Regions from separate parts of the Arthrobacter sp. YA7-1 genome, predicted to be linked through region 3. Evidence: riboswitches for the same ligand, from Rfam matches in the RefSeq annotation. Region 3 holds a riboswitch; each other region holds the start of a gene.
The links. A riboswitch is a leader RNA that binds a small molecule or an ion and turns the genes downstream of it on or off. The one in region 3 is predicted to bind glycine.
Positions count from the first base shown of each region.

Region 1: linked by a shared signal. The riboswitch ahead of OIT41_RS14885 (L-serine ammonia-lyase, iron-sulfur-dependent, subunit alpha) and the one ahead of gcvP (aminomethyl-transferring glycine dehydrogenase) in region 3 are both predicted to bind glycine.
Region 2: linked by a shared signal. The riboswitch ahead of lipA (lipoyl synthase) and the one ahead of gcvP (aminomethyl-transferring glycine dehydrogenase) in region 3 are both predicted to bind glycine.

Region 1 covers NZ_CP110114.1:3,177,469-3,188,019, reverse strand. Annotated here, with positions in the region: gene OIT41_RS14925 (Flp pilus assembly protein CpaB) at 1-355, opposite strand, end outside; gene OIT41_RS14920 (FmdB family zinc ribbon protein) at 458-721, opposite strand; gene OIT41_RS14915 (5-formyltetrahydrofolate cyclo-ligase) at 878-1,483, opposite strand; gene galU (UTP--glucose-1-phosphate uridylyltransferase GalU) at 1,601-2,506, shown strand; gene OIT41_RS14905 (GNAT family N-acetyltransferase) at 2,561-3,133, shown strand; gene OIT41_RS14900 (hypothetical protein) at 3,442-4,167, shown strand; gene OIT41_RS14895 (SDR family oxidoreductase) at 4,231-4,974, shown strand; tRNA gene OIT41_RS14890 (tRNA-Ala) at 5,006-5,078, shown strand; partial or broken gene OIT41_RS14885 (L-serine ammonia-lyase, iron-sulfur-dependent, subunit alpha) at 5,261-5,464, opposite strand; glycine riboswitch at 5,617-5,717, opposite strand; gene OIT41_RS14880 (PucR family transcriptional regulator) at 5,817-7,316, opposite strand; gene speB (agmatinase) at 7,535-8,539, shown strand; gene OIT41_RS14870 (purine-cytosine permease family protein) at 8,536-9,993, shown strand; gene OIT41_RS14865 (aldehyde dehydrogenase family protein) at 10,071-10,551, shown strand, end outside.
Region 2 covers NZ_CP110114.1:3,835,007-3,845,557, forward strand. Annotated here, with positions in the region: gene OIT41_RS17910 (Lrp/AsnC family transcriptional regulator) at 1-671, opposite strand, end outside; gene OIT41_RS17915 (M20 metallopeptidase family protein) at 815-2,035, shown strand; gene OIT41_RS17920 (MFS transporter) at 2,063-3,355, shown strand; gene OIT41_RS17925 (MFS transporter) at 3,428-4,723, opposite strand; gene trmB (tRNA (guanosine(46)-N7)-methyltransferase TrmB) at 4,826-5,749, shown strand; glycine riboswitch at 5,836-5,935, shown strand; gene lipA (lipoyl synthase) at 6,090-7,115, shown strand; gene OIT41_RS17940 (methylenetetrahydrofolate reductase) at 7,132-7,944, shown strand; gene OIT41_RS17945 (zf-HC2 domain-containing protein) at 7,975-8,694, opposite strand; gene OIT41_RS17950 (sigma-70 family RNA polymerase sigma factor) at 8,691-9,191, opposite strand; gene OIT41_RS17955 (hypothetical protein) at 9,346-9,924, shown strand; gene OIT41_RS17960 (hypothetical protein) at 10,070-10,551, opposite strand, start outside.
Region 3 covers NZ_CP110114.1:846,241-856,791, reverse strand. Annotated here, with positions in the region: gene OIT41_RS04085 (lipid II:glycine glycyltransferase FemX) at 1-184, opposite strand, end outside; gene OIT41_RS04080 (hypothetical protein) at 416-580, shown strand; gene OIT41_RS04075 (L-serine ammonia-lyase) at 561-1,991, opposite strand; gene glyA (serine hydroxymethyltransferase) at 2,255-3,592, opposite strand; gene gcvH (glycine cleavage system protein GcvH) at 3,589-3,972, opposite strand; gene gcvT (glycine cleavage system aminomethyltransferase GcvT) at 4,435-5,568, opposite strand; gene gcvP (aminomethyl-transferring glycine dehydrogenase) at 5,582-8,428, opposite strand; glycine riboswitch at 8,588-8,685, opposite strand; gene OIT41_RS04050 (TetR/AcrR family transcriptional regulator) at 8,874-9,422, opposite strand; gene OIT41_RS04045 (MFS transporter) at 9,505-10,551, shown strand, end outside.

The sequences.
Region 1 (10,551 bases), 1.9 Mb from region 3:
AATCCGTCAAGCTGGACCCCGCAGGAAGATCCCGCGCGGCGGCCAGGACGATGGCTCGCGGCTCCGAAGCAGGAGTCAATTGATGGACTGCGACCCCGACCGCCACGCATAGCAGGAGTGCAACCACGAGGCGACGGTTGCGGTTCAGCCAGCTAGCGAAGGTGCGGTGCTTGTACTGTCTCTTGGGAGGACCCAAGCGGCCTCCGGCTATGGAGGGGAAACGCCGAAGACGGCGGGTGTGGGACGCGGCAATCGGCCCCGGCAGGCTATTGCGTGGAATCGATGAAGGCCTGGTTGGACCGAAGCCAAGCGATGCTGAACCGGCGCCTTGGGAAGCGTTCGGGGTTGCGGGCATGCTGCCACGCTAACCGGGCACTAAGGCGCATGGCAGGGCCTTAGTGAGCTATGTGGAAACGTTGAGCTATGTGGAAAAGCGGGGGCAACTGGTACCCAGGAATCAGCTCGCGGCAGCCGCAGGAACGGACGCCGGAGCCGGAGATGCGGCAGGTGCCGCGGGAGCGGCCGAAACAGTACTTCCCTTGGAGTCCCGGGAGTCGGTGCGGTAGAAGCCCGATCCCTTGAAGACAACGCCCACGCTGTTGAACTTCTTGCGCAACGATCCTTGGCACTCAGGACAGTCGGACAGGGAGCTGTCCGTGAAAGCCTGAACGATGTCAAAGGCATGTCCGCAGTCTTTGCAGGCATAGGCGTAAGTGGGCACTGGTGATCCTCCTCCGGGACGAACTGCAGGTCCTGTGTTGCCGAGGCGGATTGTTCCGTCCATTAGCAGTCCCAGGGCCTGAGTGCCAATTCTATCATCCGGCGTCGGGACCGGTACTACGGAATGTGGCGAAGCAGACAGGCCGGTAAAGCCTCATCATGCGGGCCGAACGAGCTGGACGATCCGATGTGGGGTGAGTGCCTCCGCCACCGGTTTGTCGAACGGTTCGGCCGGGATCGTCCCCGCAGGCAGTACTTCATGGTCGTAGACGACGGCCACAGTCGGCGGACGGTTCCCGTCGGCGTCGAGCTTGTCGAGGAGCCGGTCGTAGTAACCGCCCCCTTGGCCGATGCGGTTTCCACCCTCATCGACGGCGGTGGCCGGCAGGAAGATTCCGGTCGCATCCTTGATGACGTCACTGTCGAAACGTTCGCCCACCGGCTCGTCGATCGGGGCATACTTTGAGCGGACAAAAGCGGTCTCCGGTGTCCAATAGACCCAGCTCAGACGCCGTTCCGGTTCGCAGACGGGAAGGAGGATCCTGTGCCCGGCCGCGTGGAGCGCAGCGAGCAAAGGCATTGTGGGCGGTTCGGCGGCCACTCCGAGATAGGCCGCGAAAGTCGCGGGTCTCCCATGGGCAACATCAGCCGCCCATGAAACGCCCCGGCGGGCAATCCCCGCTCCAGCCTCTGCGCGCTGTTGCCCGGTCAAGGAGAGCCGGCGCTTGCGGTGATCCCGGCGGATGTCGTCTTTCAAAGTCACTTTTGCTCCATTTCCCGCTGCTGTGCGGCTCAGGGATGGGGAAAGGAACGGTGTGCTCCTTTGGGCCGGCACGTTCCTTTTTGCCCATTGTCCAGTTACTTCCGTTAGATTAGTCCGGTGACTTCCAATAACTGCGCCGTCCGCAAGGCCGTTATCCCTGTAGCCGGACTCGGCACCAGGTTTCTGCCTGCCACTAAAGCCATGCCCAAAGAGATGCTCCCGGTAGTCGACAAACCGGCCATCCAATATGTTGTCGAAGAAGCTGTGAGCGTGGGACTCAATGACGTCCTCATGATCACAGGCCGCAACAAGCGTGCATTGGAAGACCACTTCGACCGGGTACCGGCTTTGGAAGCGACGCTGGAGGCCAAGGGAGACATCACCAAGCTGGACTCGGTGCAGGCCACGAGCAACCTCGGCGATATTCACTACGTCCGCCAGGGCGACCCCAAGGGGCTGGGACACGCAGTGTTGCGTGCAAAGCAACACGTCGGGTACGAACCTTTCGCGGTTCTTCTCGGCGACGACCTCATCGACGCCCGGGACACGCTCCTCAGCGACATGATCGAGGTCCAGCACAAAACCGGTGGATCCGTTGTGGCCCTCATCGAAGTCGAGCCCTCCCAGATCAGCGCCTACGGCTGCGCGGACATCGAGGACATCGGTGAGGACGGCTACGTTCGCATCAAGCAACTTGTCGAAAAGCCTGCTGCCGACGAAGCTCCGTCCAACCTGGCCGTGATCGGCCGGTACGTACTCCACCCCTCGGTGTTCGACGTTCTCGAGAAGACCGAACCGGGCCGTGGGGGAGAGATCCAACTGACGGACGCCCTTCAGGTCCTGGCTGCCGGCGAGGGTGAAGGCAGCGGCGTCTACGGAGTCGTCTTCCGCGGCCGTCGCTACGACACCGGAGACAAGCTCAGCTACCTCAAAGCCTGCGTCCAGCTCGCATGCGACAGCGAAGACCTCGGGCCTGGACTGCGGGAGTGGCTGCCGGGCTTTGCCGCCGGCCTCAGCAAGTAGGTCCTCGTGTGGGGGTCGGCCATATGGCCGGTGACGCTCGAATGCGGCGACCTCATGTTGCGTCCCATTCACTACCGGGACAAGAAGGAATGGACCGAGGTCCGCTCACGCAACAGTGATTGGCTGGCGCCTTGGGAAGCCTCCAACCCGGCCCCGGGTGGTCGCCTTCCCAACTACCGGCAGATGGTGGCTTCCCTCAACGCCCAGGCCCGGCAAGCGAGTGCGCTCCCCTTTGTGATCACGGAGCGTATTCCTGGATTCCAGGAGCCTAGGATCGTAGGGCAGTTGACGGTCTCTTCGATCATGTGGGGATCGGCGATGACGGCCACGCTTGGCTACTGGGTGGACCAGGCCCGGGCCGGCCGCGGAATAGCTCCCACTGCGGTTGCCATGGCCACCGACCATTGCTTCAAAGCCCTTGGCTTGCACCGGATGGAGATCAACATCAGGCCGGAGAACGGGCCGAGCCTGCGAGTTGTCGAGAAGTTGGGATTCCGCGACGAAGGGCGCCGCGAGCGTTTCCTTCACATCAACGGAGAATGGGCTGACCATCGAAGCTTTGCGTTGACCTCGGAAGAGGTCCCCGGAGGCTTGCTGGCCGCTTGGCTTCGGCACGGAGCCAACTAGCCGCTTTCGGCGAATAAGGGTCATAAGTCCATTGATTTGCCGACTCTCCGACGACACACCGATGGCAATGCGGTGGCCTCCGGCTATTTGCTTCTACGGTTTTGATTGTGGACTTCCCTCTCAGCAGCTCGGTGATATTGGTCATTGCTGTCGCGCTGTGGATCGTTTGGGTTGCGCCATACATACTCCGGAATCGTCGCCAGCACATCCAGATGGCCGGTGACTTCCCAACAGATGTTATTGACGAAGACGCTCATGAACTGCAAGCCGGGGTGGTTCTGTCAATCACCCCTCGGCAGGAGAAAGCAATGGAAACCATGCAGAGCACCGCAACCGCATTGCCCGAGGTATCGGCCGGCGCCGGCGAACGGCGTGATGCTGCATCGGAAACAGCGGTCTTCAAAGTCAGATACGGGCGCTGTGCCCTTGCCCTTGCCGCCGTTCTCCTCCTGCTCGCGGCTGCCGTTTCCGGCGTCCTCCGCATTCTTGGCCTCGTTTCCGCGTGGCTGCCGCTGGGATGCATAGTGGGCGTGGTCGCGACCGTCTTCCTGCTTCGCCGACTGGCCATCCGGGACCGCAGGGCGAAGATAAACAAGGCCTTCCGGAACGCGATGGCCCCTCCAGCCGAGAGTCCCCGCGCAAGCGCTCCTGCAACGGACCGTCCGGCGACCAAGATTTTCGACGCCGAAGCCCACGCCCGTGAAGCGACGCGACTGACCGCCGTCGAACTTCGTCAAGCCGCCCTCAATGTTGCTGTCGCCGCCGGCGACAACACAGTCCGGTTTACAGCGGAATCCAAGGAAGCTGAATGGCAGCCCGTGGACGTCCCCAAACCAACATACGTCGATGCCGCCAAGGCGCCGCGGCCCGCCCCCGAGCCCCTCGACCTGCCTGAGGCTCCCAAGCCTCTCGGCAAGCCGACGTTGAAGCCAGCCAGCGCACCGTCCGTGGGCGCGTCGGTCCAGGCGCAGCACGGCAAGCCCCAGAGTGGCCTCAGCAACCTCGACGACGTCTTGCAGCGCCGCCGGGCATAACCTCCAGTGACTACCGTCTGCGTGGCAGGTGGCACGGGACAAGTGGGCCGTAAAGTCGTCCGTTTGGCGCTCGACGCCGGGCTCGACGTGACGGTGCTGAGCCGCCGCCCGCCGTCGGGCGCGTCACCAGTCCATCGCGACGGCGCGCGCTACTTTCAGGCTGACGTCACCACAGGTGCCGGGCTGGCCGAAGCCCTGCAGGGGGCCGATGTGGTGATCGATTGCTTGGAAGGGCAATTCGGAAAAGCGCGGAGGAAATTCGCCGACGGCGGCGCGCGCCTGCTCGCCGCGGCCACCGTTGCCGGAGTCCGTAAGGCCGTTCTCCTCTCGATCATCAATTGCGACCAGACCAGCGCGGCGTTTTATGTCTCCAAAGCAGACAAGGAGCGGGTCTACGCACTCTCGTCGCTGGAGACGGTTGTTGTGCGGGCCACCCAATTCCACAGCCTCGTGACGGCGGTTTTCCAGGCGGGCTCGAAAGTCCGCCTCATCCCGGTCTTCAAGGGCGCGCGCTTTCAAACGATTTCGCCGACGAATGTGGCGTCCGAGTTGCTTGCCGAGGCGTTGCGGGAGCCTTCAGAAGAGCGGCACCGGACGCGAACCATCGGCGGACCGGACATCTGGTCCATGCGTGAGCTCGCTGAGATCTGGCGCAAGGCATCGGGACGTGCCGGGCTTCTCGTGGAGGTGCCGTTGCCGGGGGAGATGGGCAGATATCTTCGGAAGGGGCTGAATCTGGTCCCAAGCCAGCGGACCGGGACAGACACGTTCGAGGCCTGGTTGGCGAAGCGCGAAGAAAGTTTGTAGCCTAGGGACACTGGCAATGCACAGTTGACCAGGGGCTATAGCTCAGTTGGTAGAGCGCTTCGTTCGCATCGAAGAGGTCAGGGGTTCGAATCCCCTTAGCTCCACAGTGAAGGCCCTCCCACCTGCGGAAACGTTGGGCAGGAGGGTCTTCGTTGTTGCTGGGGTTGCGAAATCACTAACCTGGCACTGACATCGGTCCCGGATTGAGACGGGCTCCGGTGGTTCTGCCCCTTTCGGCCCGTCGAGCCCTTCCCCCTGTTCGGGTGTGAGGAAGCGCAGCGCGTTGGGTGAGGCCCAGGTTGTGTTCCATTGCGATCTCGGCAACGTTCTTCACCTGTCCCGGGGAGCCGCCCATGACTTCGGCCAAGCCGGCGGCGGCCATCGAGGAAGCGGAGCCGACCTCGCCCTGGCAGCCCACTTCGGCGCCGGAGATCGAGGCCTGCTCCTTGTAGAGCCCCCCGACGGCGCCCGCGGCAAGCAGGAACTTCAGGGATGTCGATCGCGGCGAGGCGGTCCGCGGCTAATTGGGTTCCTCCCCGCTCTGTATCGGACCTGAGAGATTCCGCAGAACGCATTGTCGCGTTGTGTTCCGCTTGCACCGTCGGTGAGCCGGACCGAAGCCTGGCTGCTTTCCAGAGTCGCCTCGCCGCAGCGGTACGGGGGCCTGAGAGATTCCTGGGGAGGATTTGCTCCTACGGCGCCTGCCCGGTTCAGGACTGGGAGGACTCTCCCGCCACGGTTCGAAAGGCATATTCAGATTTGGGGTGATTTGGCTCACACCATACACACAACGTCAGTGCCGGGGCAACATCTGCTTGCGGACATTGCTATCGGCAGCGGGTTTACTTGTGCATGGCCTCATGGATCTGGAGCGCAAACCAAAGCTGGGCCAACGTGGAGGTTTCGGTCATGTCGAGCCCCGTCAACTCGCTGATTTTCCGGATGCGGTAGATGATGGTTTGGCGATGGGCGAAGAGCGCCGCGGCAGTCTTTTGCCATGACCTCTGAGTGTCCAAGTAGGTCTTCAAAGTCACGATGAGATCGCCTTCCTGGCTCTGTTCATACGTGAAGATCGGGCCGAGCAGCCGCTGTACCAACGCCGTTCCCTCCTCGAAACTCGTGAGCCCCAGCCAGGAGGGCCCCTCGGCGTAACGGGTCAGACTTACTGCATTGCCTTTCGCTGAACCGAGCGCCCACAGCGATTCCTGGAGTGCGCGTTGGACGCCCCCGGCAGACGTAGGCGAGCTGATGCCAATCCGGACCCCGGGCCCCGCGCAGTGGATCAAAACGTCATCCGTCACCCCCGCGGTTGCCGCTACATGAAGGGTGTTGAGACGCCGCAGGCAAGCGGCCTGAAGTCCGTGGCGCCACAGTTCCACGTGAATGTTCGCCAGCCGCTCGCCGTCGTCGGCCCCTATCGAAACCACGACGAAATTCTGCGCGGAAATCTCAAAATCGCTGAGCCTGATCTCCAGTTCCGCGATCCCGAGGCGCCCATCGAACGCCTGCAGGAGGAATTCGCCTGCTAGGCGGTGCCGCCCTTCCAGGGACAGGGCCGTTCGCGAGAGTTCCAGTCCCAGCACCGTCGCCGCATGCAGAAGCACGACGGCGTCAGGGTGCGGATCGCTTTTCGGCAGCACCACCAGCACCGCATTGGCGTGGGTGGGGATGTCCATCATCAACACGTGCCGGTCCCGAAGCCGATGCCATTGGAACTTCTTTCCGGTCATGGGTATATGTCCCGTCAGGGGGGCCAATTCCGCTTGCAGGAAGTCCGGCAACGGCTCACCATCCGGGTGCCAGGGATGGAGGCATCGCCGGTCCACGACGAAAAGCTCCGCATTGAGCTCAGCCGCGAGTCCTTGGAGAAGGCCTTGCCAGTGGTCCTCAATTGTTCCCGCCGTACGAAGCAAGTCATACACCCGTGCGGTCTGACGCAGGCGTCGCGATTCCTCCAAAAGGGAAGCTTCAGCCACGGTTCGCGCGATAGCGATGAAGGGCAATGGATACGGAATGCTAATCAGCGGCAGCGGCAGCGGCAACTGCTCGCAGGCCGCCAGGAACTCCGGCAGCAGCTCCGGAGCATGCATCTTTTCCCCGATGGCAAGGGCACTGGCACCTGCATCGACGAGCGCCTCGGCGAGCGCAACTTGGCCTTGGGGGTCGGCGGGGATGGACAGGCCATTGGTCATCATCAGTTCGCCGCCGGTGACCCATTCCCACAGCCTCGGCAGGTCGGAGGTGTGTGCCCAGGTGATCCGGTTGTCCCTACCCGCCGACCCGGCCAAAAACGTGAGTCCAAGCTGAGGTTCCGCCACGAGCTCAGCCACAGTAATCGCCATGAAAATGCGCTCCCAGATCGTTGGTTTCCGGCCGATTTCAGAGTGCTTAGACATTTGTATAAGAGCCTCGGCCATTTGTAGTCAATCTACCGCTATACGTCGTGATGCACGTCACTAAGAATTGGATTACCTACTTCCCGCTCAAAGGCGAGCACCCCCACCTCCCAACATCGCTGCCAGCGTCGCCGCCCGGCAGCAGGCTACCGAAGGATCCCGGCATGACAACGCATCAGCCCATCGGCCCCGTCGACGCAACAAAAGTTCCCCGGTATGCGGGCCTCGGCACTTTCGCCAGGCTTCCCCAAATCGACCGCGTCCCGGACTACGACATTGCGATCGTCGGCGTACCGTTCGACGGCGGAACGTCCTTCCGGCCCGGCGCCCGTTTCGGTCCTGCCGCGGTCCGCGAAGCCTCCCGGCTTCTGCGTCCCGGGTACCATCCGGAATTGGACGTTGAGCCCGTCAACGAAGTCCAGGTTGTGGACGCCGGCGACATCGCCTGCACCCCTTACGACATCGCACGGGCCGTCCGTGAAATCGAAGAGCAGGCATTGCCCCTGATTAGTGAGGACAAGAAGCTCATCTCGATCGGTGGCGACCACACCATCGCCCTTCCGATGCTCAGGGCCCTGAACAAAGTCCACGGACCGGTCGCGTTGCTGCACTTCGACGCCCACCTGGATACATGGGACACCTACTTCGACCAGCCGGTCACCCACGGAACCATCTTCCGGCGGGCGTTCGAGGAAGGCCTCCTCGTGGAAGATAGGTCCATGCACGTCGGAATCCGCGGGCCGGTCTATGACCGCAACGATTTCCTCCGCGACCATGAATTCGGATTCCAGATCATCCGCTGCTCGGACCTGGACGTCTTAGGCGTTCCCGCCGCCATTGCTCAGGTCAAGGAGCGGCTCGGCGACACCCCGGTCTACGTCTCCATCGACATCGACGTCCTGGACCCCTCCTATGCGCCGGGCACCGGCACCCCTGAGATGGGCGGACTCCACTCCCGAGAGCTGCTGGCCCTGCTCCGCGGACTGGACGGCATCAACATCGTCGGCGCCGACGTCGTCGAGGTCGCGCCGGCTTACGACCATGCAGCCATCACCTCGGTGGCCGCGGCCACCCTTGTCTTCGACCTCCTCGCGCTGATGGTGAATCGCGGCAAGGCCGAAACGTCCGCTGTCCGTCAATTGCAAGCAGCATCCTGGACTGCATCATGAGCACCCGAAGCAATCCCGCCGCTGTCACCGAAGTGCCCAGGCTCGAAGACAAAACCATTCAGCCCATCCCGTTGAACGAACGCCACGGAAAAGCGCGGGACCTCTTCACCATCTGGTTCGGTTCCAACATCATGATCATGACCATCGTTACCGGCGGACTGGCCACGACGGTGTTCGGGCTAAGCTTTGTGCCTGCCATCGTGGGAATCATCCTCGGAAACGTCATCGGTGGCGTCTTCATGGCGCTGCACTCCGCCCAAGGACCGCAATTGGGCGTGGCACAGATGATCCAGACCCGCGGCCAATTCGGCTCCTTCGGAGCACTACTGATCGTTGTCATCGTGGTGATCATGTACGTCGGATTCTTCGCCGCGAACCTGGTCTTTGGCGGCGAGGCAATGGCCGCAGTCAGCCCGGACATCAGTGTTGACGCGGGCATCATCATCATCGGCGTCGTGAGCGTTGTTGCCACGATTTTCGGCTACCGGCTCATTCACGCCTACGCTCGGTTCCTCAGCATCGTGGCTGGTTTGGCGTTGCTTCTGGCCTTCGTCTGGATCATGTTCGTCCACGGGCTGCCTGCCACTTTCCTCTACCAGGGAAACTTCAACTGGGTCGGCTTCATGGCCACCGTCTCCGTATCCGCCTTGTGGCAGCTCGCCTACGCTCCGTACGTCTCGGACTACTCCCGCTACATGCCGCAAGGCACCGGCTCGGGTCCGGCGTTCTGGGCCTCCTACTCAGGCTGCGTCCTGGGCACGCTCTTCCCGATGATCCTGGGCGCCCTGGTGGGAACCTTGGCGGTCACGATGGGCGCAGACGCCGGCAACGTCGAAATCGTCGGCAGCATGGGAGCGTTGCTCCAGCCATGGACCCTGGCAGTCGTGGGAATCTTCTGCCTCGGCGTTGCAGCCTCGAACGCCATGAATCTCTACTGCGGCGTGCTGTGCAGCCTCACTATTGGCCAGACGTTCAAGCCGAACTGGCTGCCCCGCGCCAAGACCCGAAGCGTTGCGGCAATCATCCTCTTTACCTTCGCACTCCTGATCTCGCTGTTCGCACGCGACAATTTCATCCTGTTTTACACCAACTTCCTTTCCTTCCTGATGTACGTGCTGGTTCCCTGGACGGCCATCAACCTGGTCGACTACTACCTTCTCCGGCACGGCGACTACAGGGTTGAAGACTTCTTCAAGCGCGACGGCGGAGTGTACGGGCGCTTCAACTGGGTGGCCATCGGAGCCTACGTGGCAGGCGCCCTGGTCCAGCTTCCTTTCTCGGCAACAGCGATCTACACCGGGCCCGTCGCAGCGGCAATGGGTGGCGTGGACCTCTCATGGATCGTTGGCCTCGTTGTGGTTGCCCCGCTCTACTACGTCGCGGCACGCGTGTTCCGGAAGAAGGCCGAGGCCACAACGTTCCAGGCCCCCGTACTCGCAAGCGACTTGGTCTGACGCACCGCAGACCATCCGCCTGTACTTCCCATAAACTCCCGACGCCACGACCGGCGCTAGAAAACAAGGGCAAAATCATGACACTCATCAACACCGAACAGTTCATCGTCCGCCGCGTGAGCGAAGACAGCAGCTCCCCTGCAGCCCACCACGCCTCGGGCATCGTGCCATTGCCTCTGCCGCCCGGCGGGCACTTCATTGGAGGATCGTTTGTTCCGGGCACCTCTACCCACCTCATCGACGTCGTAGATCCCGCCACTGGACTGGTCATCGCCTCCGTGCAGGCCGGCACAGCCGCGGACGTTGACGTTGCTGTTGAAGCCGCCGTGGCTGCCCAGAAATCCTGGGGCGCCACCACGCCGAAGGAGCGGTCCGAGGTCTTGAACATGATCGCCAACATCATTGAAGCCAACCGTGAAGTCTTCGAAATCATCGAGTCCGCCAACACCGGCAAGCCGCGAACCGTTGCTGAGGACGATGTCTCCAGCACTATTGATACTTTCCGTTTCATGGCCGGAGCATCCCGCACGCTGACGTCCATGGCTGGCGGGGACTATG
Region 2 (10,551 bases), 1.2 Mb from region 3:
ATCCGGCTCGCGAGCACGCGGCCGAGCTGCCGCTGCACCGTGGCAGGGTGCCGTCCGAGGGCACGTGCGATCTCCGCGGCGGAGGCCCTTCCGTCCCGGGCGAGGAAGGGAAAGAGCGCCATATGGCTCTCCGGCAGCGGGGTGACCTGCGCGTAGGGGGCCGACGGATTGAGCGCTTCCGGCCCGGCGAGGGCGCGCAGCGCCTGCTGCTCCGCCCGGCTCAGGACGTTGAGCCGCCATGCATAGCCGCTCGTGTGGATCCGGGTGCAGAGCGAGGTCCGGTACTTGGTGAGCCCCCGGATTTCCTTGAGCTGGGGCAAGAGCCGGGTGCTGAATTCGCCCAGGTCTTGGGTAATGACGGTGAGCATGAGGTCGCGGTTACTGGCCGCCTCCTCAACCGTGATGATTTCCGGAATCGCCGCGAGCGCGGCCGTCACCTCGGGCCTGAGGTGCATTTCGCAGTCCACGTCCAGCAGGGCGAGGCAGGCATGCTTGGGGTCGCCCATGAGGTGCGCCGTGGTCCAGGCCGCTCCGGACTCGCGCAGGCGGTCCCATCGGGAGGCCAAAGTGGTTGCGTGGACGTCCAGGACCTCAGCGGCGTCGGACCAACTGATCCGCGGCGAGATCTGGAGGGCATTGATCAGCCGCAGGTCCTCTTCACTGAGTTCCATCAGCGATCCTCTCCTATGCGATGCGCGATTCCTGTTAATTCTGGCATGATCCTGAATTTTTTCATGGCTTTTGAAGATTGTGAGGCTAGTCACTCCACAATGGCTATGGATACCTACCAAACGTTCAGGAAACAGGAGAACAGATGTCGATCGCCTCAGACGCCAACGAGATGCAGGGAGAAATCGCCCGGTTCCGTCACGAGCTCCACCAGGAACCGGAAATCGGCCTGGACCTCCCGCGCACCCAGGAAAAGGTGCTCAAGGCGCTCGACGGACTCCCGTACGAAATCACGCTTGGCGAGAGCACGACGTCGGTCACGGCGGTCTTGCGCGGCGGCGCGGCACACGCTTCAGCCCGGAAGCCGGCAGTGTTGCTCCGCGCCGACATGGACGGCCTTCCTGTCCAGGAGCGCACCGGCGTCGAGTTCTCCTCGAAGATCGACGGCGCCATGCACGCCTGCGGCCACGACCTCCACACCTCCATGCTCGCCGGAGCCGCAACCCTGCTGGCCGAGCGACGCGATCAGCTGGCCGGCGACGTCGTCCTGATGTTCCAACCGGGCGAAGAAGGCTTCGACGGCGCGGGCCACATGATCCGCGAAGGCGTCCTGGACGCCGCTGGCCGCCGCGTTGACGCCGCCTACGGCATGCATGTCTTCTCCTCCCTGGAGCCATATGGCCAGTTCTGCACCAAACCTGGCGTGATGATGAGCGCCTCGGACGGGCTCTTCGTCACGGTCCTCGGGGCCGGCGGTCACGGCTCGGCGCCGCATGCGGCCAAGGACCCCGTCACGGCGGCCGCGGAAATGGTTACGGCGCTGCAGGTCATGATCACCCGGCAGTTCAACATGTTCGATCCCGTAGTCCTGACCGTGGGCGTCCTGCAGGCAGGTACCAAGCGCAACGTCATCCCCGAATCCGCTCGTTTCGAAGCGACCATCCGCACGTTCTCGGAAGCCTCCCGCGAGCGGATGATGACTGCGATTCCGCAGCTGCTCAAGGGCATTGCCTCCGCGCACGGCCTGGAGGTGGACGTCGACTACCGCGGCGAATACCCCATGACCGTCACTGACGAGGACGAGACCCACACCGCCGAGAACGTCATCTCGGACATGTTCGGCGGTTCCCGGCTCTCCCGCTGGGCCACGCCGATCAGTGGCTCGGAAGATTTCTCCCGGGTCCTGGCCGAAGTTCCCGGAACCTTCGTGGGCCTCAGCGCCGTGCCGCGGGGCGTAGACCACACCACCTCAGCGTTCAACCACTCCCCTTACGCCACGTTCGACGACGGCGTCCTATCCGACGGCGCGGCGCTCTACGCAGAGCTCGCGGTCTCCCGCATCGCCACCCTCGCCGCCGGCAACTAACCACCACCCAAGACCTTGGAGCAAGACATGACCGCAACCGTAGGCGCTTCAGCCACAGTGCAGGTTCACAAGTCCCACCTGCGGACCCTCATCGGCACCGGCATCGGTAACGCCGTCGAATGGTACGACTGGGCAATCTACGCCACGTTTTCGCCTTTCATCGCCAGCGCGTTGTTCAGCAGTGCCGACCCCACGTCCGCGGTCCTCTCCACCCTGGCGATCTTCGCCGTCGGATTCGTGGCCCGGCCGTTCGGCGGTTTCGTCTTCGGCTGGATCGGCGACAGGATCGGCCGCAAGACGTCCATGACGTTCGCGGTAGGCCTCGCGGCTGTCGGCAGCCTGCTGATCGGTATCGCCCCGACATTCCAGGCAGTTGGAGCCTTCGCCTCCGTGATGCTCCTGGTGGCCCGCCTCATCCAGGGCCTCGCCCACGGTGGCGAGCTGCCGTCGTCGCAAACGTACCTGTCCGAAATGGCGCCCAAGGAAAAGCGGGGCTTCTGGGCAACGCTCATCTACACGTCCGGCACCGCCGGCATCCTTGCCGGGACCCTGCTGGGTGCCATCCTGACCGGGGTGCTGAGCAAGGCGGACATGAACGCCTGGGGCTGGCGCGTGCCGTTCCTGGTGGGCGGTGCCTTGGGAATCTATGCCTTGGTCATGCGGGCCAAGATGAAGGAGACCGAGGCGTTCGAAGCCGAGGTGCCGAAGGAAAAGCGCGAGCCCATGTGGCCGCAGATCGTCAAGTACCGCAAGCAGGCCCTGCAGGTGATCGGGCTGACCGTTGGCCTCACCGTTGTCTACTACATCTGGGGCGTCGTGGCTCCGAGCTACGCGGCCAGCTCGCTCAAGATGGATCGTGGAGCAGCCTTGTGGGCCGGTGTTATCGGCAACATCGCTTTCATTGCGTCGCTGCCGTTCTGGGGCAAGCTGTCCGACCGCATCGGCCGCAAGCCCGTGCTGATCGTGAGTTCCGCGGGGGCGGCGTTGCTGCACTTCCCGATGACCTGGCTCCTCAAAGACTCCCCGTGGCAGCTGGCTGTTTCGATGTCTGTCATGTTGTTCTTCATCGCCGGCAGCGCCTCGATTGTCCCTGCCGTGTACGCGGAGCTGTTCCCGACCAAGATCCGCACCGTGGGTGTCGGCGTCCCGTATTCCATCTGCGTTGCGGTCTTCGGCGGGACGGCCCCGTACCTGCAGACGTGGCTCGGCAGCATCGGCCAGGCCAACATGTTCAACGTCTATGCCGTGATCCTTTTGGCCATCGGCATCGCGTTCGCCTTCATGATCCCGGAAACCAAGGGCAAGGACCTGACACACTAAACTCCCCCGCTTGAACCCAACTGGCTCGCAGGTAATGTCGTTTTGAGCCCTCATAACGACAACAACTGCGAGTCAGTTGGGTTGGCCGACGTAGCGGTTGCGTCCTGCACGGAAACCGAAGAAAGCAGCCAATGAACCCACCACGAGGAACAAGATGCCGGCCGCCGAGAAGCCACCGGTCGCTTGGTGCAACTGGCCGACCATCAAGGTTCCCGTGGAGCCCAAGCCATAGCCGACGCCCTGCATCATGCCGGAAAGGTGCGCCGCGGTATGCGAATCACGGGTCCGCAACATGATCATGGTCAACGCCACAGCCGTGAGGCTCCCCTGCCCCAGGCCCAGCAGTCCGGTCCACACCCAAATCAGGTCCGTGGGTCCGAAGATGCTCAAGGCGAAGCCGCCGCCGGTCATCAGCGCAACCACGGTGTTGATGACGCGCTGATCCTTGAACCGGGCTGCGAGCCCCGGAGCGATGAACGAACCAAGCATCTGCAGCACGATCGACACGGACACGATCAGGCCGGCCGTCCCGCCGTCGATCCCGCGGTCACGCAGGATCGGCGCCAACCAGGCGAACACGCTGAAGGACATCATCGCCTGCAACACCATGAAGATGGTGACTTGCCAGGCGACGGCGGAACGCCAGACGTTCGCACCGCCGTCGGCGGCGTTGTGGCGGACGGGATGCTGGCGAATCGCCAGAGGGAGGAAAAGCAAGAGTACGACGGCGGCGGGCAGCGCCCAGAACCACAGCGCCGAGGTCCAGTTTCCGGTCGCCGTGAAGACGGGATAGGTGAAACCGGCGCCAAGCGCTGCTGACGCGCAAATCGCCGTCGTATACAGACCGCACATGAGCCCGAGCCGGTGCGGGAAATCACGCTTGACCACGCCGGGCAGCAGCACGTTGCAGAGCGCGATCGCGGCGCCGCACGCCGCGGTACCGGCAAGGAGTGCCGGCAAGTGCCCGGCGCCGGCGAGATCCACGGGACGGATCAGCAGTCCCGCTGTGAGCACTACCATCGCGCCGAGCAACACCCTCTCGGCACCGAACCTGCGGGCCAGGATCGGCGCCAGCGGCGCGAAGACACCCAGCAATGTCACCGGCACAGTAGTGAGGACAACCACCGCCCAGCCCGGCAACCCGGCGTCGGCGGTGACTTCCGGAAGGACTGCCGAAAAACTCGAAAAAACCGTCCGCAGGTTCAGGCCGATGAGCACCAGGCAGATCCCCAGGAAGACAAGTCCGCCGCGCGTCTTGACCAGCGTGGGCTCGGGCTCGGGAAGCTCGTCGATCTCGGCGTCGACGAGGATCTCGCGGGCGCCGGGGTGCGGCGTAGTGTTCTTGGGGGCGCTTGAAGCGGGGGTCACCAAACCATTCTGGCAGTCATGCTCATACCGGGGCGCCTCATGACGGGAGCGCACCCAGGGTCCGCCGCGGGCGTTTGGTGCCGCAACGGTATTCTGGAGGAGATGAGTGAAACCCCAGAAACCCCTGAAACACCGCAGTCTGCGCGCCCCGTGACCCCCGGCAGCCAGGCCTCCTTCGGCACGTACGGCGGCCGGCCGGTCAGTTTCGTGCGCCGCGGGACGCGGCTTCAGGGCCGCCGCCAGGCCGCGTGGGAGGAGCACTCGGACCGCTGGGCCATCCAGGTTCCGCGGCACGTTGCCAACACTTCGGTACACCCGGATTACGTGTTCGACGCCGAAGCCGAGTTTGGGCGCAGGGCGCCGCTGATCGTCGAAATCGGTTCGGGCCTCGGCGACGCTGTGTGCCATGCGGCCGAGGAAAATCCGGACAAGGATTTCCTCGCCGTGGAGGTCTATACCCCGGGCCTGGCCAACACGATGATCAAGATCAACAGCCGCGGGCTCAGCAACGTACGCGTGGTGGAGGCCAACGCCCCCGAGGTCCTGGCCACCATGCTCCCCGAGGGCTCGGTCAGCGAGCTCTGGGTCTTTTTCCCGGATCCGTGGCACAAGTCCCGGCACCACAAGCGCCGCCTCATCCAGCCGGCGTTCGCTGAACTCGCAGCACGGTCCCTCAAGAAGGGCGGCCTGTGGCGGATCGCCACCGACTGGTCCAACTACGCCATCCACGTCCGCGAGGTCCTCGCCGGCTCCACCGAGTTTGAGAACGTGCACGACGGCGAACGGACCGGCGCTGAGAGCCCCCTCACCCAAGTGTGGGAATCCGGAGTCGAATCCATGGTGGGCGGGGCACCTGTCAAGGAAGGCCGCGCCCCGGTCAGCACCGAGCACACCGGCCCCAACGAGGGAGTGGACCACGTGGGCGGGTGGGCTCCACGCTTCGATGGCCGCATCCGCACCAGCTTCGAAAACAAGGCCCACGAGGCCGGACGCATGATCTTCGACCTCAGCTATCGCAAGATCTAGCTTCACGACCGCGCCTGGGTTCTTTGCGCACCGCACAGGCACCGGATACCATGTGAGACGTGTCACCGAAAGGCGGCACGTGCTTATGATCTGCGGCGGGAGAGTCCTGCCGGTACATTTTCAGCAGGCGCCGTAGGAGCAAATCCTCCCCAGGAATCTCTCAGGCCCATGTACCGCCGCGGCAAGGCAACTCTGGAAAGCAGTCCGGGCAACCGGACTCACCGACGGTGCAAGCGTCCAGCCACGAGGTGGAGACGCGGAAACTCTCAGGTCCAATACAGAGCGGGGAGGAACCGACTCATCGTGGCGCGTGAGCGCCACCTGAATTTTGGAGTTCCTCATGACCCTGGCACCTGAAGGCCGTAAGCTGCTGCGCGTTGAACAGCGCAACAAAGCCGTCCCGGTCGAACGCAAGCCCGAGTGGATCAAGGCCAAGGTCCAGATGGGCCCGGAATTCGTGGGCCTGAAGAACCTCGTGAAAAAAGAAGGCCTGCACACCGTCTGCGAGGAAGCCGGCTGCCCGAACATCTTCGAGTGCTGGGAAGACAAGGAAGCGACCTTCCTGATCGGCGGCTCCGAATGCACCCGCCGCTGCGACTTCTGCCAGATCGACACCGGCAAACCCTCCCCCGTGGACATGTTCGAACCCACCAAGGTCGCCCGCTCCGTCCAGGCCATGAACCTGCGCTACGCCACCGTGACCGGCGTCGCGCGCGATGACCTGGCAGACGAAGGCGTCTGGCTCTACGCCGAAACCGTCCGCAAGATCCACGAACTGAACCCCGGCACCGGCGTCGAGCTGCTCATCCCCGACTTCTCCGGCAAACCCGAACACATCAGCGCGATCTGCGACTCGAACCCGGAAGTCTTCGCGCACAACGTCGAAACCGTGCCCCGGATCTTCAAGCGCATCCGCCCCGCGTTCCGCTACGACCGCTCCCTGGACGTCATCACCCAGGGTCGGGCCCACGGCATGGTCACCAAATCCAACCTGATCCTGGGCATGGGCGAAACCCGGGAAGAGATCTCCGAAGCCCTGGCCGACCTGCACGCCGCGGGCTGTGACCTGATCACCATCACCCAGTACCTGCGCCCCTCCGAACGGCACCTGCCCGTGGACCGCTGGGTCAAACCCCAGGAATTCGTCGACCTCGCCACCGAAGCCGAGGAAATCGGCTTCCTCGGCGTCATGTCCGGCCCCCTGGTCCGCTCCTCCTACCGCGCCGGACGCCTCTGGGCCACCGCGATGCGCAAAAAAGGCCGCGAAATCCCCGTGCACCTCGCCCACATCGCCGAAGGCATCCAAGACTCCGGCACCACCCGCCAGGAAGCCCGCACCCTCCTCGCACACCACGCGACGGCCTGATCCGGAAGGAGCCAGCATGTTCCCCACCCGGATTGAAATCATTCCCTCAGACGGAATCGTTGAGAAAGTCCAGGCAACAGTACCGCTTTCCACAACACTCACCGTCACCTGCCTGCCCCATCACGGCATCGCGCGGACCATGGAGGCGTCCGTCAGGCTCAGCCTCCTTGGCTACACCGTGATTCCGCACCTCTCGGCACGTGGGTTGGAGAACCGGGCGCAGCTTTCCGGCATCCTCCGGGATTGCGAGGCCGCCGGGATCAGTGAGGTCTTCGCCATCGGTGGAGACGGACCTCTTGGCGCGGGCCCCTACCGATCGAGCCTTGGGCTCTTGGCGGATATCGCCGAGTACACCGGCGGCAGCATCACAGCGGGCATCGCCGGTTACCCCGAGGGACACCCCTCCGTGAGCGGGCTGGACTTGTTGGACGCCCTGCTGGCGAAACAACAGCTGGCGACGCATGTTGTCACGCAGATGTGCTTCTCCGCGCCGAAGATCCTCGACTACGCCGCGCTCCTGCGCCGGGAAGGCGTCGAGCTTCCCGTATGGGCCGGCGTGGCCGGAGCAGTTCCCCGGACAAAACTGCTGGCCTTGGCAACCCAGATCGGCGTCGGGACGTCGCTGAAGTTCCTCAGCAACAAGGGAACTCTTGCCCGCAAGCTCCTGGGCCCGGACAAGTACTCACCGGAAACCCTGGTGTCCGAGCTCATGGCGCAGCCGGATGGGGTTTCGGGAATCCATCTCTACAGTTTCAACCGACTGGACATGCCCATCTGGGAGCGAAACGATCTGCCCGATCCTGACGCCAGCGAAGCAGCGACCGCGTAGCGCTGCCAACAGCCTAGGTCCCGGAAACCCCTAGCTCCCCGGGACCGAAATCACCGCGACCGTCTTCTGGGTGTCGTCGCGCAGTTCCACGCCCGAAATCCCGGCGAGCTGGACCGGCGTCGCGCCCGTGACCTTGATGTGCCCGCTGGACGTCGCGGTCCAGCCGCAGGCCATTTCCTCCGTGCCGTCGCGGCCCTTGACCCACAGGTACATGGTGCCTTGCGGCGGCATGCTGCGGCCTTCCAGCTGCAGCTCCGTCCCCCACGCCTTCCGGACGAGCCCCACCGTGATTTGCAGGCCGTTGTCCGTCTGCACCGAATAGCTGGCGTCTGGCTTGGGCGGCTGGTTCAACACGGGCCCCGCCAATATGCCCACTCCAAGGCAAGCGGCGGCAACGGCACCCACCAGGGCCGTCCACCGGCGTCGAGATTTCCGCCGCCGGGCTGCCATCTTCAGGAGAATCGGCTGCGGAAGCGTTTCTGAAAAAGCCCCCATAAGTGAGCGGGGGTCGGCAGTGGCCGCGGCGGGCTCGACGGCGGAAGGCTCGACGGCGGGGCGCCCGGCGGCGAGCGCGACGGCGTCGGGCACGGGGACGGCGTCGAGGAGGGCCGGCAGGCTTTCCAGCTCGCCCAACTCGAGCCGGCAGTCGGCGCAGCTTGCCAAATGCTCCTCGAAAACACGGGCCTCGGCAGGCTCGAGTCCGCCCAGCAAGTAGGCGCCCAGCAATTGGTGAAGTCCGGTTTCGTTCACCGCTGCACCCCCATTTCGTCGAGAATCGTGCGAAGCGCCCTGACGGCGTAAAAGGCCCGGGATTTCACTGTGCCGCTGGGGATGTTGAGCCTCAGCGCGGCCTCGTTCACCGTGAAACGTTCGTAATGCAGTGCTACCAGGACCTCCCGGTGTTCGGTGCTGAGCCGCAGGAGCGCCTCCTCCATGAGGACCCGGTTGAGGAGCTCGTCCACCCGCTCGGTGGCCTCCTCAGGGTCCGCCATGTCGCGTTCGGCAGCCTCTGCCGGGCGCCGCTGGGCCTTGCGGTAGTTGTCGATGATGACATTGCGGGCAGTGCGGAACAAATAGCTGCGCAAGCTGCCGGTGATCTGCGGTGCGTGCTGCCACACGCGGAGGATGGTCTCCTGCACCACGTCCTCAGCCAAGTGCGCGTCCGGCGTGCAACTCAGCACGAAGCGGCGCAGGGCCGTACCGTGGTCGCGGTAGATCGCGGCCACCACGTCCTCGTCGAGCGGCATCGGCGCCTCCTTGGTGCTCGGCTTCCCCTTCTCTTGCGATACGACGTGCGGACCGCGAATAGGGTTCAAGCCCTGTGAACCATTCTTCACCCGGCGGCGTCGTACGGGTTAGCTTCCGGCACGTCCACGGCCGGTCGAAGCGAAGGAGCAAACCATGAAGAAGCAACTCGGCACCGGGCTCGGCATCCTTGCTCTGGCCATCGCCCTCACTGGCTGCGGAGGAAGCCCCGGAGCGTCGTCCTCAAGTGCCTCCAGCCCCGCGGCCTCGAGTCCGGCGGCATCGAGTTCGGCGAGCTCTGGCGGCTCGTCGTCGAGCACTTCAGCTGGCGCGGCGGAACTGAAGACGGCGTCGTCGAGCTTCGGCGAGCGAGTGGTTGCGGCGAACGGCAAGAGCGTCTATTTCTTCGCGAAGGACGCCAAGGATTCCGGCAAGAGTGCCTGCACCGGCGGCTGCGCTACCCTCTGGCCTCCCGTGACAACGACGTCGGCCATGCCTGGAGTTGACGGAGTGAGCGGAACTATCGGCACCATCCCCACAGCAGACGGCAAGATGCAGATCACCATCAACGGGATGCCCATCTACTTCTACTCCAAGGACGAAGACTCCGGTGACACCTACGGCCAAGGCGTGGGCGGTGTCTGGTCGCTGGTCAGCCCGTCCGGCTCCATGGTGACCCCGAGCAGCAGCACCCCGAGCAGCAGCACCCCGAGCGGCAGCAGCATGGGCTACTGAAACCCTCGCTCACCTTTGCACCCCAAAAGGCAAACGCTCGCTCAGATCTGTCCGGACCGGCCGGCAGATCTGAGCGAGCGTTTGTCCAAAAGGCCCCAAAGGTGAGCGGGCGTCGGCCTCAGAAGCCCCAAAGGTGAGCGGGCGTTTAGGCGTCTTCGAACTCGTCAGCGTCCTCGAACTCCACCGCAGCGATGATTTCCTTCGTCTCCGGGTGGATCATGAAGGCTTCGTCGTCCTCTTCGATCATGATGTAGTTGCCCTGGTCCGTGGCGAAGTGCCAGGCGAGGATGGTCTCGCCGTCATGCTCGTAGTTGGGATCGCCCATGGTGATCTTCTCCAGCTGGTAGCCGGCAACGTCGCACAGTTCACGGATGATGAGCTCGAATTCAGGGGCGTTCTCAAGTTCAGCTTCGGCCGCCTCGGCCTGACGCTCTTCGAGGTTCGGGATGAGGGCTACGCGCTCGGCGATGTGGGCCTTCAGCTGCTCCTCGTCCAGGTAGAGCACGCCGTCCTGGCTGCGGAGCCACGCTGCGTTGAGTTCGATGATGTCTTCGGTCTCGAGGAGGGATTCGAATTCGCCGTCGAGGGCCTCGAGTTCGGCAACGGCTTCCGGTGCCACTTCGGACT
Region 3 (10,551 bases):
GGTTGTAGCTGCTGTAGTCCTCGGTCTCGTAGACGAGATGCAGGGGCTTCCAGCCGAAGTGTTGCTTCAAGTCCGCGAAGGCCTCGGATTGGAGGAGGTTGCCGCCGTTGGGGTTGGCTGTGACGTGTTTGTCCCAGTGTTCGATTTCCTCGGCGGTGGCAAAGCGTGCGGTAAATTCTCGCAAGGGGGCCGTGTCCAATCAGTTGCGTTCGTGAGGCAGCAGGCACCGGTGTGCGGCGCAGGCGTTCAGCTCCAAGTCTATCGGCCACCACGGAGGGCTAGGGAATGGCCGGCTTCAACGCCTGGCCGTGGATGGCAGATCCGGGCCTCACAGCCGGGGCAAAGGTTCTCCAAAGTCCACAACTAATCCGGCGGCGGAGAGTAGTCATAACAACACCTGAACCAGGAGGATCCGATGATCGTCTACCGCCCCATTCCGCCGCTCTCCGCCGGCCGCAGCAACAGCTTGTGGTCGGTATTCGCCGCTATGGCATCCGCGGCACTGCTGGGCCCGGCCTGGCCGTCCGGTACCCGCCGCGTCGACCATCAGGAAGCGGTCGTCAGCACTCCACGACGTTGACGGCGAGGCCGCCCATGGCGGTTTCCTTGTATTTGGAGGACATGTCCTTGCCGGTTTCGCGCATGGTCACGATGACCTCGTCCAGGGAAACGCGGTGGGTGCCGTCCCCCCAGAGCGCCATCTTCGCGGCGTTGATGGCCTTCGCCGCGGCGATCGCGTTGCGTTCGATGCACGGAATCTGCACGAGTCCGCCGATCGGGTCGCAGGTGAGGCCCAGGTTGTGTTCCATCGCGATCTCGGCCGCGTTCTCCACCTGTCCCGGGGAGCCGCCCATGACTTCGGCCAAGCCGGCGGCGGCCATCGAGGAAGCGGAGCCGACCTCGCCCTGGCAGCCCACTTCGGCGCCGGAGATCGAGGCCTGCTCCTTGTAGAGCACTCCGACGGCGCCCGCGGCAAGCAGGAACTTCACCACGACGTCGTCGCGGTCCTGTTGTGTGGCCTTGTCCATTCCGGGGGCGAAATGCAGGGCGTAGTACAGCACGGCGGGGATGATGCCGGCGGCGCCGTTCGTGGGCGCGGTGACAACGCGGCCGCCCGAGGCGTTTTCCTCGTTCACGGCCAGGGCGATCAGGTTCACCCATTCCTGCCAGTACTTCGGATCCCGGTAGTCAGGGTCCTGGTCTTTTGTTTCCTTCAAGAGCCGCTCGTGCCAGTCGGGGGCCCGACGGCGGACCTTCAGCCCGCCGGGCAGCACGCCTTCGCGCTTGAGGCTGGTTTCGACGCAGCCCTCCATGACGGACCAGATGTGGAGCAGGCCTTCGCGGATTTCCTCTTCGGTCCGGGAAGCCCGTTCGTTGATGAACATGATGTCCGAAATGCCGAGTCCCTTGGAGGAGCAGCGTCCCATCAGCTCGGCGGCAGTGCGGAAGGGCAGCGGAAGTTCCTTCTTGGACTCCTCCAGTTCCTTCTGGGCTGCGTCCTCTTCGCCTTCGCGGACAATGAAGCCACCGCCCACGGAGAAGAACGTCGCCTCGTGCAGGACCTCGCCGTCGGCATCGGACACGGAGAACTTCATACCGTTCGTATGCCGGGGAAGGACCGTGAGGGGGTGCAGGATCATGTCCGCTTCCCCATACGGCAGGGATACCCCGGATTCGGGCTCGACGGCGCCGCCAAGGTTCAGCTGGCCGGTCTCCGCGATCGAAGCAAGCCGTTCCTCCACTTCCTCGGGGAGGATCTGCTCGGGGTGGTAGCCCTCCAAGCCCAGCAGCACCGCGGTCATGGTGCCGTGCCCCCGGCCCGTAGCAGCCAGGGAACCATACAGGTCAACGCGCAGGGACGTCACCCGGTCCAGCTTTCCCGAAGCCTTCAGCTCGCCCGCAAAGACCGCAGCAGCCCGCATCGGCCCCACGGTATGCGAACTCGAAGGACCAATCCCAATAGAGAAAAGATCGAAGACGCCAACAGCCATGTCGGTTTCCTTAGTTAGTTGTGGTCGGGGACGGTGGGGAGGTGAGCAGCGCGGCCCCTTCGGGACCGACATCCGGCAGCGGGCGTCCCCGCCGTCCCCCTAACCTCGCAAGCTCGGTCAGGGAACCCGGACGGCGTGGGCCCATTCGGTCGCGGAAACGTCCGCCCAGCGGGCGTCTTCGCGACCGAGCCCGCAGAGGATGCCGGCCCCGACGGGCTGTTGGTTCCGACAGGTTCGCCGGAACCAACAGCCAAAAGAGAACCTCAGCTGAGGTTCGCGACGCCGGGGTAGAGCGGGTGCGCGGCGGCGAGTGCCTCCACGCGGTGACGCAGGCCGGAGAGGTCGGCGTCGGCGTCGGCGATCAGTGCTTCGGCGATGATGTCCGCAACTTCGCGGAACGCCGCTTCACCGAAGCCGCGGGTTGCCAGTGCCGGGGTGCCGATCCGCAGGCCGGAGGTCACCATCGGCGGGCGCGGGTCGAACGGAACCGCGTTGCGGTTGACGGTGATGTCGATCGCGGCGAGGCGGTCCTCGGCTTCCTGGCCGTTGAGTTCGCAGTTGCGCAGGTCCACGAGCACCAGGTGCACGTCGGTGCCGCCGGAGATCACGTTGATGCCCTTGGCTGTGACGTCGGGCTGGACGAGTCGCTCGGCCAGGATCCGGGCACCGGCCAACACGCGTTCCTGGCGTTCCTTGAACTCTTCCGACCCGGCGATCTTGAAGGCCACGGCCTTGCCGGCGATCACGTGCTCCAACGGTCCGCCCTGCTGGCCCGGGAAGACCGCGGAGTTGATCTTCTTGGCGATGTCGGCGTCGTTGGAGAGGATGATGCCGCCGCGCGGACCGGCGAGGGTCTTGTGCGTCGTGGACGTCGTGACGTGCGCGTGCGGGACCGGGGACGGGTGCAGCCCGGCGGCCACCAGGCCGGCGAAGTGCGCCATGTCCACCATGAGGTACGCGCCCACGAGGTCGGCGATCCGGCGGAACTCGGCGAAGTCCAGCTGGCGCGCGTAGGCGGACCATCCGGCCACGATCAGTGCCGGCTTGTGCTCGAGCGCCAGGCGCTCCACTTCGGCCATGTCGATCCGGTGGTCCTCTTCGCGGACCTGGTAGGGGATGACGTTGTACAGGCGTCCGGAGAAGTTGATCCGCATGCCGTGGGTCAAGTGCCCGCCGTGCGCCAGGTTCAGGCCCATGATGGTGTCGCCCGGCTTGATGAGGGCGTGCATCACCGAGGCGTTGGCCTGGGCGCCGGAGTGCGGCTGCACGTTCGCGTACTCTGCACCGAACAGGGCCTTCACCCGGTCGATAGCCAACTGCTCGATGACATCCACGTGCTCGCAACCACCGTAGTAGCGCTTGCCCGGGTAACCCTCGGCATACTTGTTGGTCAGCACCGAACCCTGCGCCTGCATGACAGCCACGGCGGTGTGGTTCTCCGAGGCAATCATTTCCAGGCCCGAACGCTGACGGTTCAGCTCGTCGTCGATCTTCGCCGCGATCTCCGGATCCAGCTCGGACAACACCGTATCCAGGCTCGGCGAAACAACCTGCTCGAACGCAATGTTCTCGGTGCGCGCGGTTCCGCTCGCGGCGCTCACAGCTCGCCACCGTTCTTGGAAGCGTATTCCTCTGCGGAAAGCAGCGGACCGTCGGACTCGGCGGCCACCTTGAAGAGCCAGCCCGCACCGTACGGATCGTTGTTGATCAGTGCGGGATCGTCGACGACGGCGGGGTTGACTTCCGTGACCTCGCCCGTGACCGGGGAGTACAGGTCCGAAACGGACTTCGTGGACTCCACCTCGCCGCAGGTCTGCCCCGCAGTCACAGCGGAACCGACCTCGGGCAAGTCAACGTACACGATGTCGCCGAGGGCATCGGTGGCCACGGCGGAGATGCCAACAGACACAAGATTGCCGGCTTCGCGGGCAACCCATTCGTGCTCGTCGGAGTACTGGAGTTCAGGTGCAACTTTTGCCATGTTTTTTCCTTTGCGTTGGTCTAAGAAAACAGTTGTGGTCGGGTTGGGTGGCGGATAACGGAATTCCTCGGCGTGCTCGCTCGTTCCTCGCTTGGACGCACGCTGCCGGAATCCCGTCACCCGTTATTCGTCAGTTCAGTTTTCGGGGCCAACCGTACCGGAAAAGAACGCTGGCCCTTTCGGTTTTAGTCGGTGATCCGTGGTTCCCGCGAGCCCAAGCTGCGGCAGGTGGCCTATCATCCAGCACCTTTGGCTTTCGAAAATGAGCCAAAGGCGCCGGATTGAAGCTGAACCCGAGGTGAGCTGCACTGCCCCATCGGGTGCCGGCATCCGGCAGCATGCGTCTAAGGGAGCGACACGTCCGCTCAGCGGGCGTCTTCGCGACCGAGCATGCAGAGGATGTCGGACCCGACGGGCTAACGCAACCACGGTCACCCAACCCGCCGGGACAGCATCCGAAACTTACTTGACTCGCTTGTAGAAAGGCAGTGCGACAACTTCGAACGGCTCGGCCTTGCCGCGCAGGTCGACGTCAAGGGCCGTGCCGGGTTCGGTGTGTTCGACGTCGACATAGGCCAACGCGACGGGGTAGCCGAGGGTGGGGCTGGGCTGGCCGGAGGTGACTTCGCCGACCACGACGCCGTCCTTGAGGACCGGGTAGTGGCTGCGGCCGGCGCGGCGGCCGAGGCCCTTGAGACCGACCAGCTTGCGGCCGCTGGTGGAACCGGCGCCCTCAGCCTTGAGGGCTTCCAGGGCAGCACGGCCCACGAAGTCGCTTTCCTTGGCGAGGGAGACAACGGGGCCCAGGCCTGCCGAGAAGGGGTTGCCTTCGCGGGAGAGTTCGTTGCCGTAGAGCGGCATGCCCGCTTCCAGGCGCAGGGAGTCACGGGAGGCCAGTCCGGCGGGGATCAGCTCGCCGTCCTGGGCAACTGCTGCGATTGCTTGCCAGAGGGCGGCAGCGGCATCATTGTCCACGAAGATTTCGAAGCCGTCCTCGCCGGTGTAGCCGGTGCGGGCGAGCAGCAGTTCCGTCGTGTTCCCGGCGAAGGTGAAGGGCACCTCGACGGCGGCGTAGTACTTGAGCCCGGTGACGAGGGAGTGCTGTGCGGCAGGGACGAGGCGGAGGAGGATTTCTTCCGCTTTGGGGCCCTGGACGGCGATCAGCGAGGTTGCCGCGGAGACGTCCTCCACCACGACGTCGAAGTTGGCTGCCCGCTGTGCCAAAGCCTCGGCAACAACCTTGGCGTTGCCCGCGTTCGGGACCACCAGGAAGGTGGAGTCGCCGCGGCGGTAGGTGATGAGGTCGTCGATGATGCCGCCGTCTTCCTGGCAGATCAGCGAGTACTTGGCCTTGCCGATCGACATGGCGGAGATCTTGCCCACGAGGGCGTAGTCCAGGAAAGCCGCGGCTTCGGGGCCGGTGACCCAGACTTCGCCCATATGGGAAAGGTCGAACAGGCCCGCGGACTCGCGAACGGCGTGGTGCTCGGCCAGTTCGGAGGAGTACTTCAGGGGCATCTGCCAGCCACCGAAATCGGTGAAGGAAGCGCCGAGCTTCTTGTGCTCTTCGTAGAGCGCAGTGTAGTTCTCAGTCATCGTGAGGAGTCCTTTAGTTCTCGAAGGCTTCGATCGGAGGGCAGGAGCAGACCAGGTTGCGGTCGCCTGCGGCGCCGTCGATGCGGCCAACGGGCGGGAAGTACTTGTCCTGCTTGAGGTGATGGACCGGGAAGACGGCCTGCTCGCGGGAGTACTCGCGGTTCCAGTCGGAGGAGACGACGGCGGCCGCCGTGTGCGGTGCGTGGCGCAGCGGGCTACTCTCCACCGTGAAGTCGCCGTGGGCGACCTGGTCGATTTCCTTGCGGATGGTGATCATGGCTTCGATGAAGCGGTCGATCTCCCCGAGGTCCTCGGATTCGGTGGGCTCCACCATCAGCGTGCCCGCGACCGGGAACGCCAGGGTGGGTGCGTGGAAACCGTAGTCGATGAGGCGCTTGGCCACGTCCTCGGCGGTGACGCCGGTCTTGGCGGTCAGTTCGCGCAGGTCCAGGATGCACTCGTGGGCCACGAGTCCGCCTTCGCCGGTGTAGAGGACGGGGAAGTACTCGTTCAGGCGGGAGGCGATGTAGTTCGCGGCAAGCAGCGCGGACTTCGTGGCCTCGGTGAGGCCTTCGCCGCCCATGAGCTTCACGTAGGCCCAGGAAATCGGCAGGACGCCGGCGGAGCCGAAGCGTGAAGCCGAGATGGGCACGTCGTTGCCTTCGGTCCAGGCCGCGGCATTGCCGGGCATGAAGGGGGCCAGGTGCGCCTTGGCCGCGACCGGGCCCACGCCGGGTCCTCCGCCGCCGTGCGGGATGCAGAAGGTCTTGTGCAGGTTCAGGTGGGACACGTCGCCGCCGAACTTGCCCGGCTGGGCCAGGCCGACCAGGGCGTTGAGGTTGGCGCCGTCGATGTACACCTGGCCGCCGGCTGCGTGCACGGAGTCGCAGACCTCGCGCACGTCCGCGTCGTACACGCCGTGCGTGGAGGGGTAGGTGATCATGATGGCCGAGAGGACGTCCTTGTTGGCGTCGATCTTGGCTTGCAGGTCCGCGTGGTCGATGGTGCCATCGGCAGCGGTGGCCACCACCACCACCTTCATGCCGGCCAGCACGGCCGAGGCTGCGTTGGTGCCGTGGGCCGAGGCCGGGATGAGGCAGACGTTGCGCTGGGCCTCGCCGCGGGAGTGGTGGTAGCCGCGGATCGCCAGCAGGCCAGCGAGCTCGCCCTGGGAACCGGCGTTGGGCTGGATGGAGACCTGGTCGTACCCGGTGATCTCGCTCAGCTGGGATTCCAGGTCCGTGATGAGTTCACGCCAGCCCGTGGTCTGGGAATCCGGGGCGAAGGGGTGGATCGAGGCGAATTCAGGCCAGGAGATCGCTTCCATCTCGGCAGTGGCGTTCAGCTTCATCGTGCACGAACCCAGCGGGATCATGGTGCGGTCCAGCGCCAGGTCCCGGTCCGAGAGCTTGCGGATGTAGCGCAGCAACTGGGTTTCGGAACGGTGCGTGTTGAACACCGGGTGCTGCAGGTAGTCCGAAGACCGCTCGACCGCGGCCTCCAGGACGAAGCCCTCATTGGCTTCGGTGAGTGAAGCACCAAACGCATCAAGGACACCGCCGACAACCGCCGTCGTTGTGGTCTCGTCAACCGAGACGCCCACAGTGTCGGCGTCGATGCCGCGCAGGTTGATGCCCTTGGCCTCCGCGGCTGCGACGATCCCGGCAGCCTTGCCCGGGACGCGGACGGTGACGGTGTCGAAGAAGCTGCCGTGCAGGACCTCAAGGCCCGCGGCCTTCAAGGAAGCAGCCAGGGTGCGGGCGTGGTGGTGGGCGGTCTCGGCGATCGCCTTCAGGCCCTCGGGGCCGTGGTACACGGCGTACATCGAGGAGACGATGGCCAGCAGTGCCTGCGCGGTGCAGATGTTGGACGTGGCCTTCTCGCGGCGGATGTGCTGCTCACGGGTCTGCAGCGCCAGGCGGTAGGCGGGAGTGCCGGCGTCGTCCTTGGAAACGCCCACCAAGCGGCCCGGCATCGAGCGCTCCAGGCCCTTCTGGACGGCCATGTACGCGGCGTGCGGGCCGCCGAAGAACAACGGCACGCCGAAGCGCTGGGTGGAGCCGACGGCGATGTCGGCGCCCTGCTCGCCCGGAGGCGTGATCAAGGTCAGGGCCAGCAGGTCCGCAGCAACCGTGACCAGGGCGCCGCGTTCCTTGGCGGCGGCGATCACGCCCGAGTGGTCGAACACCCGGCCGGAAGCGCCCGGCTGCTGCAGCACGATGCCGTTGATCTCGCCCTCGGGCAGGCCCTGGGACAGGTCAGCGATCTCCACCTCGAAGCCCAGCGCCTCGGCGCGGCCCTTCACGATGGCGATGGTCTGCGGGAGGCAGTCGGCATCCAGCACCGTCTTGCCGTCGTGGGCCGTCTTGTTCTTGTTCGCCCGGCGCATCATCAGGACCGCCTCGGCCACGGCCGTGGCTTCATCAAGGAGGGAAGCGTTGGCGATGGGCAGGCCCACCAGATCCTGGACCATGGTCTGGAAATTCAGCAGCGCCTCGAGGCGGCCCTGGGAAATCTCCGGCTGGTACGGGGTGTACGCCGTGTACCAGGCCGGGGATTCGAGGATGTTGCGGCGGATCACCGGCGGAGTGACCGTGTCGTAATAGCCCTGGCCGATCATCTGCACGGCCGTCTTGTTCTTGGAAGCCAGCCTGCGCAGCTCAGCCAGGACCTCGACCTCGCTCAGGGCGTCCTGGAGCGTCAGCGCGACGTCCTGGCGGATGTCTTTGGGAACCGCGGTGTCCACAAGCGAATCGACACTGTCGTAACCAACAGACTTGAGCATGATGTCAATGTCGGCCTGGCGGCGGGCGCCGATATGCCGGTCAACGAACGCGGTGGAGGTTGAACTAACCGTCACGAAGGAACTCCATTTATAAGGCGGCGCAAGGTACGCCACAGCTAATCGGATTCCTCCCCGCTCTGTATTGGACCTGAGAGTTTCCGCGAAACGTGCTTATGGCACTGTCCGCTTGCACCGTCGGTGAGCGCGCGTCAGCGTGCTGCTTTCCAGAGTTGCCTTGCCGCGGCGGTGCGTGGGCCTGAGAGATTCCTGGGGAGGATTTGCTCCTACGGCGCCTGCATCACATGCCTGCAGGACTCTCCCGCCGCAGATCAAAGGCGTATTCAATTGTGTGAATCGACTGTGGTTGCCGGTGACGGCTGCCACAACTACCAATTGTCCTATGGACTGCCCGCGTCCGCAAATAGGGTTACCTAGCAGCCCGACTTTCCCAACTGACTGGCACTTGTTGTCGTTTTGGAGCCTCAAAACGACACCTAATGCGAGTCAGTTGGGTGGCCACTCAGGTACGGAGGCGTTCGACGGCGGCCAGCAGCGCACCGACGTCGGCGCTCCTCGCGCTGGCCTTGACTTCCGTATCACCGGCGCCGCCTTCGAGCATTGCGTTGAAGTAGAGTCCATCGCCCATATACCGGACGGCTTTGGCCATTTCAGGCCCGACTTCCTCGGCCAGCACATCGAGCCATTGTTGCTGGATTCCCGCGAAGCGCCTGCGGGTTTCTTCATGGGCTACTTCCGCGAGGCGCGTGGCTGCCACAAACACGCGGTCCAAGGGCGTGTCGGCCCAGAGCGAGGACTTGATGAAGAACGCGGCAGCACCTTCCGGAGCTGCCTTCATCGCCTCGATGTCCAGCGCGGCCAGCCCGTCCATGCGCTCGAGCAAGGAGCTGATCATGGCTTCCTTGTTGGGGAAATGGTAGAGCAAACCGCCCTTGGAGACGCCTGCGCGCTTGGCGACGGCGTCCAGGGTGGCAGCCCGCTCCCCCACCTCGATCAGCAGGGCTTCAAAAGCATCCAGGACAGCGTCCCGGGCAATAGGTTTTCGCGGCATGGTGTCCATCATCCCTTAGTTCGATGCGGCAGTTCGATGCGGCAAATTGAAACTATACCGTCCAGACGGTACAGTTATATTCATGTTCACCCCGTCCTCAACCCAGCACCCCCGTACCCCTTCGATCCACATCGCCCCGTGGCGCGACTGGGCTGCCCTGGCACTCCTGATGTTCCCCGTGCTGCTGGTGGCTGTGGACAATACGGCGCTGACATTTGCCCTGCCGCAAATCGCCCGGTCGCTGGAAGTCGGTGGCGTGCAGCTGCTATGGGTGGTGGATGCCTATCCGTTGGTGCTCGCGGCACTGTTGGTGTCCATGGGAAACCTGGGTGACCGGATCGGCCGCCGTCGCTTGCTGCTGATCGGCAGCACGGGCTTCGCGGCCGTTTCCGCGGCCACGGCCTTCGCCCCATCGGTTGAATGGCTCATTGCAGGACGTGCCAGCATGGGCATCTTCGGAGCCATGCTCATGCCGTCCACACTGTCGTTGATCCGCAACATCTTCCCGGACCCGAACCGCCGCCGGCTCGCGGTTGCCGTGTGGGCCGCGGGATTCTCCGGCGGAGCCGCGCTCGGTCCGATCTTTGGCGGTTGGCTCGTGGAGCATTTCTGGTGGGGAACCGTGTTCCTGGTCGCCGTGCCGCTGTTGCTTCCCCTGCTCGCGTTCGGTCCGTCCTTGATTCCCGAGTCGAAGGACCGCAACCCGGGCAAGCCCGACGTTCCCAGCGTGGTGCTGTCCATCCTGACCATGGCCCCGATGGTTTACGGCATCAAGGAGGCCGCCGTGCACGGGTTCGGCCCGGGTCCCGCGGCCTTCATGGTGTTCGGCCTGGCTATGGGAATTGTCTTCGTCCGGAGGCAGGGCTCGTTGGCATCGCCCATGTTGGACGTTCAGCTTTTCCGGAACAAGGTCTTCAGCACGGCCATTACGGCCAACGTCCTGTCCCTGTTCTCCATGACGGGATTCATCTACTTCTTCGCCCAGCACTTGCAACTGGTGGAGGGCCAATCCCCCATGCAGGCAGGGATCGCGATGGTTCCCGCCCTACTTGCCACGATTGTGGCAGGACTGGTGGTGGTCCCCTTGCTCAAGCGGATCCGCCCTGGCCTGGTGGTGGCATCGGGATTG